DNA from 3 places in the Undibacterium sp. 14-3-2 genome. Region 3 is predicted to be linked to each of the others. Evidence: predicted binding sites of a transcription regulator. Region 3 holds the regulator's gene; each other region holds the start of a gene.
What was found. The regulator NrdR, encoded in region 3, represses ribonucleotide reductase genes. The targets are predictions, from matches to a motif close to CACNANATNTNGTG.
Positions count from the first base shown of each region.

Region 1: the regulator NrdR is predicted to act here: its motif matches at 2,555-2,568, upstream of Undi14_RS01870 (ribonucleoside triphosphate reductase).
Region 2: the regulator NrdR is predicted to act here: its motif matches at 2,215-2,228, upstream of Undi14_RS07370 (ribonucleoside-diphosphate reductase subunit alpha).

Region 1 covers NZ_JAENGS010000001.1:411,220-415,578, forward strand. Annotated here, with positions in the region: gene Undi14_RS01855 (methyl-accepting chemotaxis protein) at 1-20, shown strand, start outside; gene Undi14_RS01860 (porin) at 95-1,201, opposite strand; gene Undi14_RS01865 (ABC transporter substrate-binding protein) at 1,333-2,085, opposite strand; gene Undi14_RS01870 (ribonucleoside triphosphate reductase) at 2,616-4,359, shown strand, end outside.
Region 2 covers NZ_JAENGS010000002.1:644,267-648,625, forward strand. Annotated here, with positions in the region: gene Undi14_RS07370 (ribonucleoside-diphosphate reductase subunit alpha) at 1-2,022, opposite strand, end outside; gene Undi14_RS07375 (sigma-54 dependent transcriptional regulator) at 2,559-3,998, opposite strand; gene Undi14_RS07380 (PAS domain-containing sensor histidine kinase) at 3,995-4,359, opposite strand, start outside.
Region 3 covers NZ_JAENGS010000004.1:141,326-145,684, forward strand. Annotated here, with positions in the region: gene glyA (serine hydroxymethyltransferase) at 1-1,060, shown strand, start outside; gene nrdR (transcriptional regulator NrdR) at 1,153-1,626, shown strand; gene Undi14_RS10705 (sulfite exporter TauE/SafE family protein) at 1,641-2,387, shown strand; gene Undi14_RS10710 (D-hexose-6-phosphate mutarotase) at 2,529-3,374, opposite strand; gene Undi14_RS10715 (FadR/GntR family transcriptional regulator) at 3,504-4,253, shown strand.

The sequences.
Region 1 (4,359 bases), on a different contig from region 3:
TTACCCGCAGGCTGGGATAGTAATTGCCTGACTCTGCAGCGCGGCTGAATCTGTTTCAGCCGCGCGCTATGGCAGATGGTCCTGCAGACGTACTTCAGAATTTATGCATCAGACCCAGGGTGAAGCCATATCCATTGGATTTATTGGCCTGCGTTCCGGTTGTGCCTGCCGCATTACCGTTCCACTTGGTTGAATCAAGCTCGACATATAAGGTGCTGCGCTTTGACATTTCCTGTTCGAGATAGGCAACCACACGATCAAACCCATCGGAGGTAAAGCCTGTGCTGTCGCGTCGTACACGATAATACGCGGCGGTCAGCGATAGGCCGGGGCGAATCACGACGTTGCCGCCGCCTGAATAGATATTTTCTTTTGTTTCCTTATTGATTGCCGTTTCTGCTTTGTTATTGCCATAATTGGCTTTGAGTGTGAATTCACCAAAGTTATAGGCAGCGCCCAGCGTATAGGCGTCAAGGCTGAAACTGGCACTGTTTTTCAATTTCATATACGCGCCAGATATAGCCAGGCCATCTTGCTGATAGCTCAGACCCGCACCCACCGTCGACAACGCGCTGGTGTTTCCCGCCACTTCACCAAATGAATAGGAGACGCGAGTTGTCACCGGACCAAAGTCACTGGTGAATTTCAGCATATTGTCCAGACGATAGTAATTGTCGTTGTAGCCGCTGGTGCCGTATTGCATTCCAAAGGCATGAGTGCCAAAAGCCGTATTACTTAATGCGGTTACGTTGATGTTAGGGTTGAAACTGGCAAAGCGCATTCCTAAAGGATCGACCGGCGATATCGCATCCGATAATATCGTCGCCTGACGTCCGGCCGTCAGTACGCCGGCACTGGTCTTTAAGCCAACAAATGCGATCCGGTCAAACAACTTATCCGATTTGGCAGAACCACCCGTATCAATATTCAGGCCGCCTTCGAGCTGGAAAAGAGCTGACATATCATTTCCCAGCGCCTCCTGACCTTTGATACCCCAGCGACTGGTATTGTTGATGCCGCTGCTCAGAGCCGTGGTGGAATTCGATGCTGTGGGAGCATTGCTGGCGTTTAATCCATTACTGTAATGAATGCCAAGGTCTGCGATGCCATACAGCACGACATTCGATTGTGCTGAAACAGTTGGTGAAAAGGCAGACATTCCTGCCAGACTTATTCCGGATAAAAATAAACGCGTTTTCATGGTGTCCTCTTCGTATATTGTTGAGTTCAGGCCTGCGATTACTATCGACGTTTCTTTTCTTCTGACACACGGGGTGAAACACACTACGGATGAATCTGCTGCATAAAATCACTTTTCTATCTGACTGTAATTCAGTTACAGTTTTTCACAGGAAGTGTCGCTGTTGCGTTGTCGTTTTTCATTTGCTCAGATTCCGCAGTCGTTGCCAGTCGCTGCAATTCTCCAGTTGCCGCGAGCTGACTGATCGTTGTGGCCAGACTCGCTGCCAACGCTTTATGTTTGATATTCAGATAGTGGTGAGCGGGTTGTACCAGTAAGACGATTTTTTCCGAAACAATGTCATTGATCATTGTTTTTTTCATTGCCCGGTCTGCGCTATATCTGGAGTCCACCGCGACATCAATACGACCAGCGGTCAACATTTTGAAGAGACTTTCTGACGTATCAGCAAACGTAATGTCGTTGAGCCCTTCGGTCGCATTTTGCGCATTTATAATTCCGCGCACGACACCAACTCTGAGTGGCTTTAAATCGCTTTTTTTCTGAATAGTCAGATTGCGGGTTTTTAATGTATACGCCAGAGTTTCAACGACGATATAAGGCGGATCAATACGTATTAACTCTGGATGTGACGCTGCGTAATTGGGTGGCCGCAATACTTCGCCGTCTATGTTTCCAGCCTTAGCTTCTTTGGTTGCGCGCAGTGGCGGCAAGTTGATAATACAAAATTCCAGCTTCGTCTGTTTGTAGACTTCGCGAAGTATGGATGCTGCAATCATGCCAGTGGCAGAGTCGACGTTGACAGAAATATGTAAATTTCCAGGTGTTTCAGCCGCAACACTTGTTGAAATTAACGCCGTCATTATCTGCATCAACAAGTTCATCGTTTGTCTCATACCTGAACGCGTTATGTTTAGAATAGTAAGCAATCCCGGATACGTTTCAGCAATTGCAGAGCATTGTAGTGTTGATGCAGTCGATTGTCGTCTCGTAATCCGACTTGCCCTTTATGGCTATGAATGTTGCCACATTCCTTCGTGTATGGCTGTGGCGTCAGTACAAATATTTCTGTATCTGTTTATATAGTTACCGCAGGCAAGATTTGCACACGCCGGCTTCCCGCGGTCTTTCTTTATGCCTGCGTTGATATATCGCAGGCTTAGATGTCTGCCAGAAGTCATTTTTTTGATCTCGAAAGACTGATAGAAAGTGCTCATTACAGTGGCGACAGGCCGATCAGCACAGCAAGCGTAATATCGTGGTGCTGCGAGTTTTTTCGTATCAATCAGTTGATCTATGAGTTTTTTGACCCGGATCAATGATTTTAAAAAAGCATCAGTCTTCGTTTGACTATACTATATTTAGTGATTATTCTAAATTCAACTACTAAATATTGTGTATTTGGATAACGATAATGACTGAGCAATTTTGTGAGTCGCAGACACAGGTCATCAAGCGGGATGGCAGCATCAGCGCATTTGATGCAAAGAAAATTGAATTTGCCCTGCAGCGCGCAGGTCAGGCGAGTGGTGAATTTGATTTACGCGTGGCGAGTGATTTGTGTGCACAGGTAATGCAAAGTAATGCGATGGTAAACGCTACGCCGCTACTGCATATCGAGCAGATTCAGGACGTAGTCGAATCAGTCTTATTTGAGTCCGGTTATCGCCAGACCTTGCGCGCCTATATTGTGTATCGCGAACAGCACCAACGTTTGCGGCATGACCAACACACCCTCGTTGATGTCGAATCATCCATCAATGAATACCTGCAGCGTCAGGACTGGCGTGTCAATGCAAATGCCAATCAGGGATACTCGCTCGGCGGTCTGATTCTGAATGTCTCCGGCAAAGTCATTGCGAATTACTGGCTGAGTCATGTGTATCCGCCAGAAGTCGGTATGGCACACCGGGAAGCGGATCTGCATATTCATGATCTGGATATGCTGGCTGGCTACTGCGCCGGATGGTCTTTACGTACCTTGTTGAACGAGGGCTTGAATGGCGTGCCGGGTAAGGTCGAGTCTGCGCCGCCAAAACATTTATCGAGCGCGGTCGGGCAGATCGTGAATTTTCTCGGGACATTGCAAAATGAATGGGCGGGCGCTCAGGCATTCAGTTCTTTCGATACCTACCTGGCGCCTTTCGTGCGCAAGGATGCATTGAGTTACGCCAGTGTTAAACAGTGTATGCAGGAGCTGATTTACAACCTGAATGTGCCGTCACGCTGGGGCACTCAGACGCCTTTTACGAATCTGACTTTCGACTGGGTGTGCCCGGCTGATTTACGTGATCAGATACCTGTGATCGCTGGCATCGAAATGCCATTTTCCTACGGTGAATTACAGGCCGAAATGGACATGATTAACCGTGCATACATCGAAGTGATGATGGCCGGTGATGCAAAAGGGCGCGCGTTCACCTTTCCTATTCCTACCTATAACATGACCGAGGATTTTGACTGGTACAGCCCGAACGCCGAACGTCTGTTTGAAATGACGGCACGTTATGGCTTACCGTATTTTCAGAATTTCATTAACTCTGAACTCAAGCCGAACATGATACGTTCTATGTGTTGTCGCTTGCAGCTGGATCTGCGCGAATTGCTGAAGCGCGGTAACGGTTTGTTTGGCTCTGCTGAACAGACCGGCTCGCTCGGTGTGGTCACGATTAACTGCGCCCGTCTCGGTTATCGCTATCGAGGTAATGAGTCTGCCTTGCTGGCAGCACTGGATCATTTGCTGGAACTCGGAAAAACCAGCCTGGAAATAAAACGCAAAGTGATACAGCGCCACATGGATAACGGCCTGTTCCCTTATACCAAGCGCTATCTGGGAACCTTGCGTAATCACTTTTCGACGCTGGGTGTGAACGGTATCAACGAGATGATACGTAACTTCACTGCCGGTGAAGACGATATCAGCAGCGCTGCTGGCCATGCGATGGCGATTCGTTTTCTGGATCATATCCGCGCCAGAATGCTGAAATTTCAGGACGAGACCGGCCATATGTACAATCTGGAAGCGACACCTGCGGAAGGAACAACCTACCGTTTTGCGAAAGAAGACTGCAAGCGCTTTCCGGATATTCTGCAGGCCGGTACGGCCGAGATGCCTTACTACACTAACTCATCACAATTACCGGTCGGCTTTACCGAAG
Region 2 (4,359 bases), on a different contig from region 3:
ATATGGCACACGCATCATGTGCAGACAATCCTGGAAACCCATGATACCCATGCCGACCGGACGGTGACGCAGATTGGAATCGCGTGCTTTTTGTACGGCGTAGTAGTTAATATCAATCACGTTATCGAGCATACGCATCGCAGTACGGATCGTTTTTTGCAGTTTGACGTGATCTAGTTTGCCGTTCTTCATGTGCGCTGGCAGGTTAACCGAGCCCAGATTACATACGGCGATTTCGCTTTCGTTAGTGTTGAGCGTGATCTCGGTACACAGATTCGACGAGTGCACCACGCCTACATGCTGCTGCGGGCTGCGGATATTGCAAGGATCTTTGAACGTGATCCATGGATGTCCTGTTTCAAACAACATGGACAGCATTTTGCGCCAGAGGTCGAGTGCCGGGATTTTTTTCGACAATTCGATTTCCCCAGAAGCCGCTTTGGCTTCGTAAGCGAGGTAAGCACTTTCAAATGCCTTACCGAATTTATCATGCAGATCCGGCACATCCGATGGAGAGAACAGGGTCCACTCTCCTTTTTCCATCACGCGCTTCATGAACAGATCAGGAATCCAGTTGGCGGTATTCATGTCATGCGTACGGCGACGGTCATCACCGGTGTTCTTACGCAAATCAAGGAATTCCTCGATATCCATGTGCCAGGTTTCGAGGTAGGCGCAGACTGCACCTTTACGTTTACCACCCTGATTGACCGCAACCGCAGTATCGTTGACCACTTTCAGGAACGGCACCACACCTTGGGATTTACCATTCGTGCCTTTGATGTGCGCGCCGAGTGAGCGTACCGGTGTCCAGTCATTGCCCAGACCACCGGCATATTTCGCCAGCAAAGCGTTTTCTTTGAGCGCGTCATAAATACCGGCAAGATCATCAGAGACCGTAGTCAGGTAGCAGGACGACAATTGCGAACGTTGTGTGCCGGAATTAAATAGTGTCGGTGTCGAGCTCATGAAATCAAAGCTGGACAACAGGTGATAGAACTCGATGGCACGGGCGTTACGATCTTTTTCTTCCAACGCCAGGCCCATCGCCACGCGCATATAAAAAGCCTGCGGCATTTCAATGCGGGTGCCGCGGACATGCAGGAAATAACGGTCATACAAAGTCTGCAAACCGATATAGCTGAATTGCAGATCGCGGTCAGCGACCAATGCTTTTGCCAGACGGTCCAGATCAAATTCCGCCAATTTTGTATCCAGTAATTCGGCAGCAATACCCTTCTGGATAAATTGCGGGAAATAGCGAATGTATTCGGCGGCGGCATCCTGCTGAGCCACCTCTTTGCCAAAGACTTCTTTACGCACTGTGTGCAACAGCAAGCGGGAAGTCACCTGGCTATAGGCTGGTTCTTTTTCCATCAAAGCGCGCGCAGCCAGAATCGCTGATTTATGCAATTCCTCGACAGGCACGCCGTCGTACAAGTTCTTCAATGTTTCAGTCAGGATCGCTTCTGCATCCGCCAGTTTGTCGAGACCAACGCAGGCAGCAGTAATAAGGTCACGAACTTTTTCAATGTCGAGGATGACTTTTTCACCATCAATAACCACATGGATTTGCGGCAGTTTTGCCTGCGAGGCTTGTTGCGCTTCGCGTTGCAGGCGGCGTTCTTCCTGATGTTTTGCACGATACAGCACATAAGAACGGGCAACATCATGCTCACCGGAACGCATTAACGCCAGTTCAACCTGATCCTGAATATCTTCAATATGAAACGTGCCGCCGGTTGGCTGTCTGCGCAGCAATGCCGCAACAACCGTCGAAGTCAGTTGCTCAACGAGTTCACGGATACGGGCAGAGGCTGCGCCTTGACCACCGTTGACGGCCAGGAATGCCTTCGTCATCGCGATCGCAATTTTTTGCGGCTCAAAACCAACTACGGCACCATTCCGGCGAATAACCCGGTGCTCGCTGTATCCGCTGCCAGCACTCGCCTGAACGGCGTTGCCGCTTGCGGAGCTTAGATCGGAATGAGATGGCGTTGATGTTTCCATTGAAGAGTGCATTGAACCTCCGGAGTCGGTGATATCTTGAGTCGTTCATGACCTCAGACGATCATGAAACGCTCGGGTTAACTGAATGTTGCGCCTTATTACAAACTAGCTTTACACGGAAAACGGCCGTGTTATTTCTTCATTTTTAAATCAATTGCTGCGAAAAAGGGGAATGTGAAGCAAGAAAGGCAAAACAAGAAAAACTACTATATATAGTGCACAAATAATTTATAGCCCTAATTCTAGTACCCGAGGCTAAGGTGTGCAACCGCTTTATTTGCTAATTTTTCAGTAATTTTTTTGTGCAGGCGATTGACTTTCGCAGATGATCAGAAATCTGCAGCAAGCTGAGTAAGTGAGTGCTAACAGAAAATAGTCGCACCGCTTACAGGATCTTTATCTATCGGTTTTCAGCATCGTTCTCAACAAGACTGCAACGAGGCGAAGCAGATCTTAGGGAGCAAGCAAAGTGACACTGGCAACATGCTGGCAATACTTTCGTCGGCGTGAAAGCGGACGCACAAGCGCCAATTGAATTCTCGGGAAAACTAATCCTGAATTTTTAATTTCTGTATCTGGTAACGCAACTGCCTGAAGCTGACGCCGAGCAGCTCCGCCGCCTGGGTCCGGTTATGCCGGGTCTGCTCCAAAGCCCGCATAATCATTTCGCGTTCGATATTCTCCAGATACTCAGGCAAGGAGCAAGGAAGCGTAGGGGGAGAAAAAACGTCTTCATCTTTCTTTGATATAGCCTCAGTAACGATTTGCTCAGGCTGCACAACATCATCAACATGCTGTTCCGTTAGTAGTTTTTTTTGATTGCGTAAGGCCAGATCAGCCACTTGTATACAACCATCGTTGGCAAACGCGAGTGCCCGCTCAAGTATGTTTTCCAGTTCACGGACATTGCCGGGGAAATCATAAGCACGTAAGGCTTGCAATGCTGCTGGCGACAAGGTGACATCACCGCCAGCGAGCTTACGTAATATCGCAGCAGATAAATCGGCAATGTCGTCAAGACGCTCACGCAACGGCGGCAAGTGCAGCTCAATGACATTTAAGCGGTAATACAAGTCCTGCCGGAATCGCCCTTCGTCTACACAAGTACTCAGATTCTGATGGGTTGCACTGATAATCCTGACATCCACGGACTCTTCCAGTGTTGCACCGACTTTGCGAATACGGCGCTCCTGAATTGCCCGCAACAACTTCACCTGCATCGCCAGCGGTAAATCGGCGACCTCATCCAGCATCAGCGTGCCGCCATTCGCCGCCTGAAAAAATCCTTCGCGATCATCTGCCGCCCCGGTAAAAGCACCTTTACGATAACCGAAAAATTCCGCTTCCATTAACGTTTCAGGAATTGCCCCGCAATTAACCGCAATAAACGGTTTGCCAGCGCGCGAACTGGATGTGTGAATTTCACGCGCTGCCAGTTCCTTACCGCTACCGGATTCCCCGGTAATAATGACCGGTGCCATGCTACGCGCCAGACGACTGATTTGTGCCCGGACGTCCTGCATACCTGGCGATGAGCCAATCAGAAACGAGGCTGGCGTCATTTCACAGACATCGGATGCCACTTCGGATTCCTCATTGACCAGATTTATTTCCAGCGCAGAACGCACCAGTTTGCGTAAATGATCAAGAGCCACAGGCTTGGAAACATAATCAAACGCCCCGGCCTTCAGGGCAATCACCGCATTATCGGTGCTGCCAAAGGCTGTAATCACCGCGATCGGGGTATTTTTATAATGAAGATTAACCTCTTCCACTAACTCCATTCCCGAACCATCGGGCAAACGCATGTCAGTCAACACCAACGAATAGCAGTTTTTGGCTAGCAGCGTTCTGGCGATATCCAGATTTTCGGCGCTATCAACATCCAGCCCCATTTTAATCAGCGTGATCTCTAACAACTCGCGCAAATGCGCCTCATCATCCACCACCAGGATGCGTGGACAAGTGTTGCCGCTAGTGTTGCTCATGCGTTTAATCCAGAAAAATTAATCACGAAACGCCCCTTAGGTTCACTGTCTTCAGCATCGCTGTGATCGACACGATATTCATAATCTAGCAAGGCTTTGTTATTCAGGCATAATTCCCGCGCCATATACAAGCCCAGACCAGTTCCCATCCGCGATGTCGTATAAAAGGGTTCAAATAAATGCGCACGGACTTCAAAACTGATAGCGGGACCGTCATCCTGAATATGCAACTCCTGCCGGCCGCCAGGATTTATCATGGCATACAAACGAATGCTGCCAGAGCGACCGCTCGCATACCGGATTGCATTCGACAGCAAGTTTGAAACGATTTCAGTCAAATGACCAGGATCGAAGCTGACTT
Region 3 (4,359 bases):
CTACGGCGGCTGCGAACACGTTGATGTGGTCGAACAACTGGCGATTGATCGTCTGAAGCAATTGTTTGGTGCCAACTTTGCTAACGTACAGCCAAACTCAGGCTCGCAAGCGAATCAGGGCGTGTTTTTTGCGCTGCTGAATCCGGGCGACACCATCATGGGCATGAGCCTCGCTGAAGGTGGTCATCTGACCCACGGCATGCCGCTGAATATGTCGGGTAAATGGTTCAATGTTGTGTCTTATGGCCTGAACGCACAGGAAGACATCGATTACGATGCGATGGAAAAACTGGCGCGCGAAACCAAACCAAAACTGATCATCGCCGGTGCTTCTGCATTTGCACTGCGTATTGATTTTGAACGTTTCGGCAAAATCGCCAAAGAAGTCGGCGCGTATTTCATGGTCGATATGGCGCATTACGCTGGTTTGATCGCTGCGGGTGTGTATCCAAACCCAGTGCCGTTTGCTGACGTCGTCACTTCCACAACGCATAAGAGCCTGCGCGGCCCACGCGGCGGTATCATTCTGAGCAATGACGAAGCGATCGCCAAGAAAATCAATTCCGCTATTTTCCCTGGTATTCAGGGTGGTCCATTGATGCATGTCATCGCAGGTAAAGCGGTTGCATTTAAAGAAGCGCTGTCTCCTGAATTCAAAGAATATCAGCAACAAGTCATCAAAAATGCGGCAGCACTGGCGCAAACACTGACAGAACGCGGTCTGCGCATCGTTTCCGGCCACACTGAATCTCATGTGATGCTGGTGGATCTGCGTCCTAAAGGTCTGACAGGCAAAGAAGCCGAAGCAATCCTCGGTTCCGCACACATGACTTGCAATAAAAACGGCATCCCTAACGATCCGCAAAAACCGATGGTCACTTCTGGTATCCGTCTGGGTAGCCCGGCATTTACTACCCGTGGTTTCAAAGAAGCGGAAGCAATTAAAGTCGGTCATCTGATTGCTGACGTGCTGGATAATCCTAACGATGCCGCAACCATAGAACGCGTTAAAGCAGAAGTAAAAAAACTGACCAGCGCTTTCCCTGTGTACGCGAAGTAATTTCTGGTCGCCATCAAAACGCCACTCAGCCGAGTGGCGTTTTTTTAATTGTCGCTGTCTGACAGACAAACTCACCCACTACGGCTCTATTCATGAAATGTCCTTACTGCCATCATATTGATACTCAGGTCATCGATACGCGTGTTTCCGAAGAAGGCAATGTTATCCGTCGTCGTCGTCGCTGCGCAGATTGTGATAAGCGCTTCACCACGTATGAACGGGTGGAGCTGGTGATGCCCGTCATCGTCAAGAAAAATGGCAGCCGCACTGAATATGAATCGAATAAGCTGCGCGCCAGCTTCATGCTTGCGCTGCGCAAACGCCCGGTATCCGCCGAAGCCATCGACAGCGCCATTCAACGCATAGAAGAAAAATTGCTCTCCAGTGGCGAACGGGAAATCATGTCCGTCCATCTGGGCGAACTGGTCATGCACGAATTAAAACGTCTCGATAAAATCGCCTACATCCGTTTTGCTTCGGTGTACAAAAGTTTTAAAGACATCTCTGAATTCGCCGAGGCGATACAAGAAGTGAATGTCGACAACAAAACTTCAAAAAATAAATAAGCAACATGGAGCACATGAACACCGCTGGCTGGCTGGTTGCCGCCTTTGCGGTTCTGATTACCGGGATTTCTAAATCAGGGCTGGGTGGTGCATTGGGCGGCCTGGCCGTTCCCTTTCTTTCGCTGTGGATTTCACCGCGTAACGCAGCAGCAGTGATGCTGCCTATCCTGATCGCGATGGATATGGTCGGCATCCGCGCCTGGAGCGGCAAAGCCGACTGGCGTGATCTGAAAGTGCTGATACCGGGCGCCATCGTCGGCATCGTGCTGGGAACGCTGGCCTTTGGTGTCATGTCCGACCAACTGGTGAAAGGACTGATAGGGCTGATCGCCGTCGGTTTCACCCTCGACCGGCTACTACGTCATCGCGGGCAGGCAACGACAGAACAGCGTCCGCCACGTATTTTTGGCTGGCTCAGCGGCGTTGGTGCTGGCTTTACCAGCACACTGGCGCATGCCGGCGGGCCACCGGTGATGATCTATCTGCTGTCTTGGCGGCAGCCGCGGGAAACCTTCGTCGCGACCACGGTCTTTTTCTTTTCCGTCATCAACCTGGCGAAACTGCCTTTTTACATCGCGCTCGGCCTGTTCAGCATCGACACACTGACAATGTCAGCCTTACTGCTGCCGCTGGTACCAGTGGGCGTGTGGATAGGCATGCGTCTTTTACAGCGCATCCCGGAACGTCCGTTTTATCTGTTCGCAACCGCAGCGCTCGGGCTTTCCGGCGTCAAACTATTGTGGGATGGATCGATGGCGTAAGTTTATGCCGTGCTTAGGTCGCGAGAGCAATGGCATGCTCCACATGCTGTGTCTGACATCTCTTTGCACCATTGTTTTGCTGTGTACTGTGCCCCAATTCGGGTACGGGTCATCTAAGTAATGCGGTTCCTCACCGCAGATTTATTCTTCTGAGCATCCCAGCTTCATACTACCATTCCAGTTTTGTTGCGGTGATAGAGTAATGGGAACATTTACACAAGCTGCCTCCACACAGATGAAAGCACGCCCTTCATCATCTGCAAGATCAGCAATTTGTCGCGCGCCCTCATCCCAGGGAGTCCATACGACCGTATCGGGAAAACCATGCTTGTCAATTTGCAGCTCGCCAAGGCCGGTCTGCAAAATCAGATGATCTGGTGTTTGCGCATAAATACTGTCGATCGCATTTTTCACAATCAATTGATCCATTCCGCTTGCCGCTGCATTTGCCTGCGTGAGCTTGTCGTAACTGGGGCTATTTGCCAGCCCCAGTATCGTCGCAAATTGCCCTTCTGCGACGCGGAAATAGGTATGCAACGCAGCCTGAAACGACATTGTTTGTACGCCCTCATTCCGCACTTGCCAATCGACCTGTAAGGCATGGTCGGTTAAGGTGATGCGTATCGTTGCAGTAAATGAATGCGGCCAAAGCTGCATACTTTCAGGGGTATCCGTCAGCACCAGTGTAGCGCTTGCCGCATCGTCGTTCTGCTGCACATCCTCAAGCCGCCAAATTGCCGTGCGGGCAAATCCATGCTTGGGCAACGGCCCCAAGTCAGCAAACTGAGGAAAGATGACAGGAATGCCGCCACGCAAAGGCTGACGCTGATCCGGGGAAGCAAGACGACTCATAAATAACTGTTCATCGCGACCGGCCGGTGACCAGGAGGCGATATGTGCGCCTTGAACACGGATATTGCATCGCGCATGATTTTTGGTATGCAACGCTATCCAGTCTGTATTTGTTTTTTTATTGTTGTTCATCATCGATGAATTTTGATTAATTTTGATCAATTCACTTACAACGTCGCCATTTATACGACATCGTATAACATTTAACAGACGTTTTCCTATACAATCGCGCCAAAATCATCTCTACGGCGAATAGATACTGCGATGGAAAAATCAGCCTTATTTCCCAATAACACCAGAAGAAAACATAAGAGCCTCTCGCAAAGTCTGGCAGAAAATATCACCGAAAAAATTCGTAGCGGTGCCTTGAAACCTGGGGATAAATTACCGACTGAATCCGCCATCATGGAATTATACGAGGTCAGCCGCACTGTGGTCCGGGAAGCAATTTCCCACTTACAGGCCGGAGGCTTAGTACAGACACGTCATGGTATCGGCACCTTCATTCAGGAACCGCCAAGTAATCCGCTGAGCCTGCATAAAGAAGCCATCGTTACTGTGCGTGACGTTCTCGACATTCTGGAATTGCGTATCAGCCTTGAAACCGAAGCGGCATGGCTGGCAGCATTACGGCGTACCGACGCGCAAATGGCAGAACTCAGTCTGGCATTAAAAGATATTCTGGGACATGTGCAACGGGATACAGAATCCGTGAACGCAGATATGCGTTTTCACCAGTTGATTGCGCAAGCAACCGGCAACCGCTATTTCGTCGATATTCTTTCTGACCTCGGCAGCACACTGATTCCCCGTGCACGCCTGGACTCCGCGGCGCTGAGCGATGAAGCCAGCAACAGCTATCTGGAACGGGTCAATCGCGAGCATGAAGATATACACGATGCGATCTTACGCAAAGATTCGGAAGCTGCCCGCGCCGCTATGCGCACTCACCTCAGCAATAGCCGCGAACGTTTGCGCCTCGCGCAACAGAAGTTTGAGACTGATCAGCAGTAAATCCTTCGCAATACAAAAACCGCCAGTCTGCCATGCACCAACAATAAAGGCCGGTCAAAGTGACCGACCTACGCTGGTCGTATCTTTGCGCACGGCTAATCAGTGA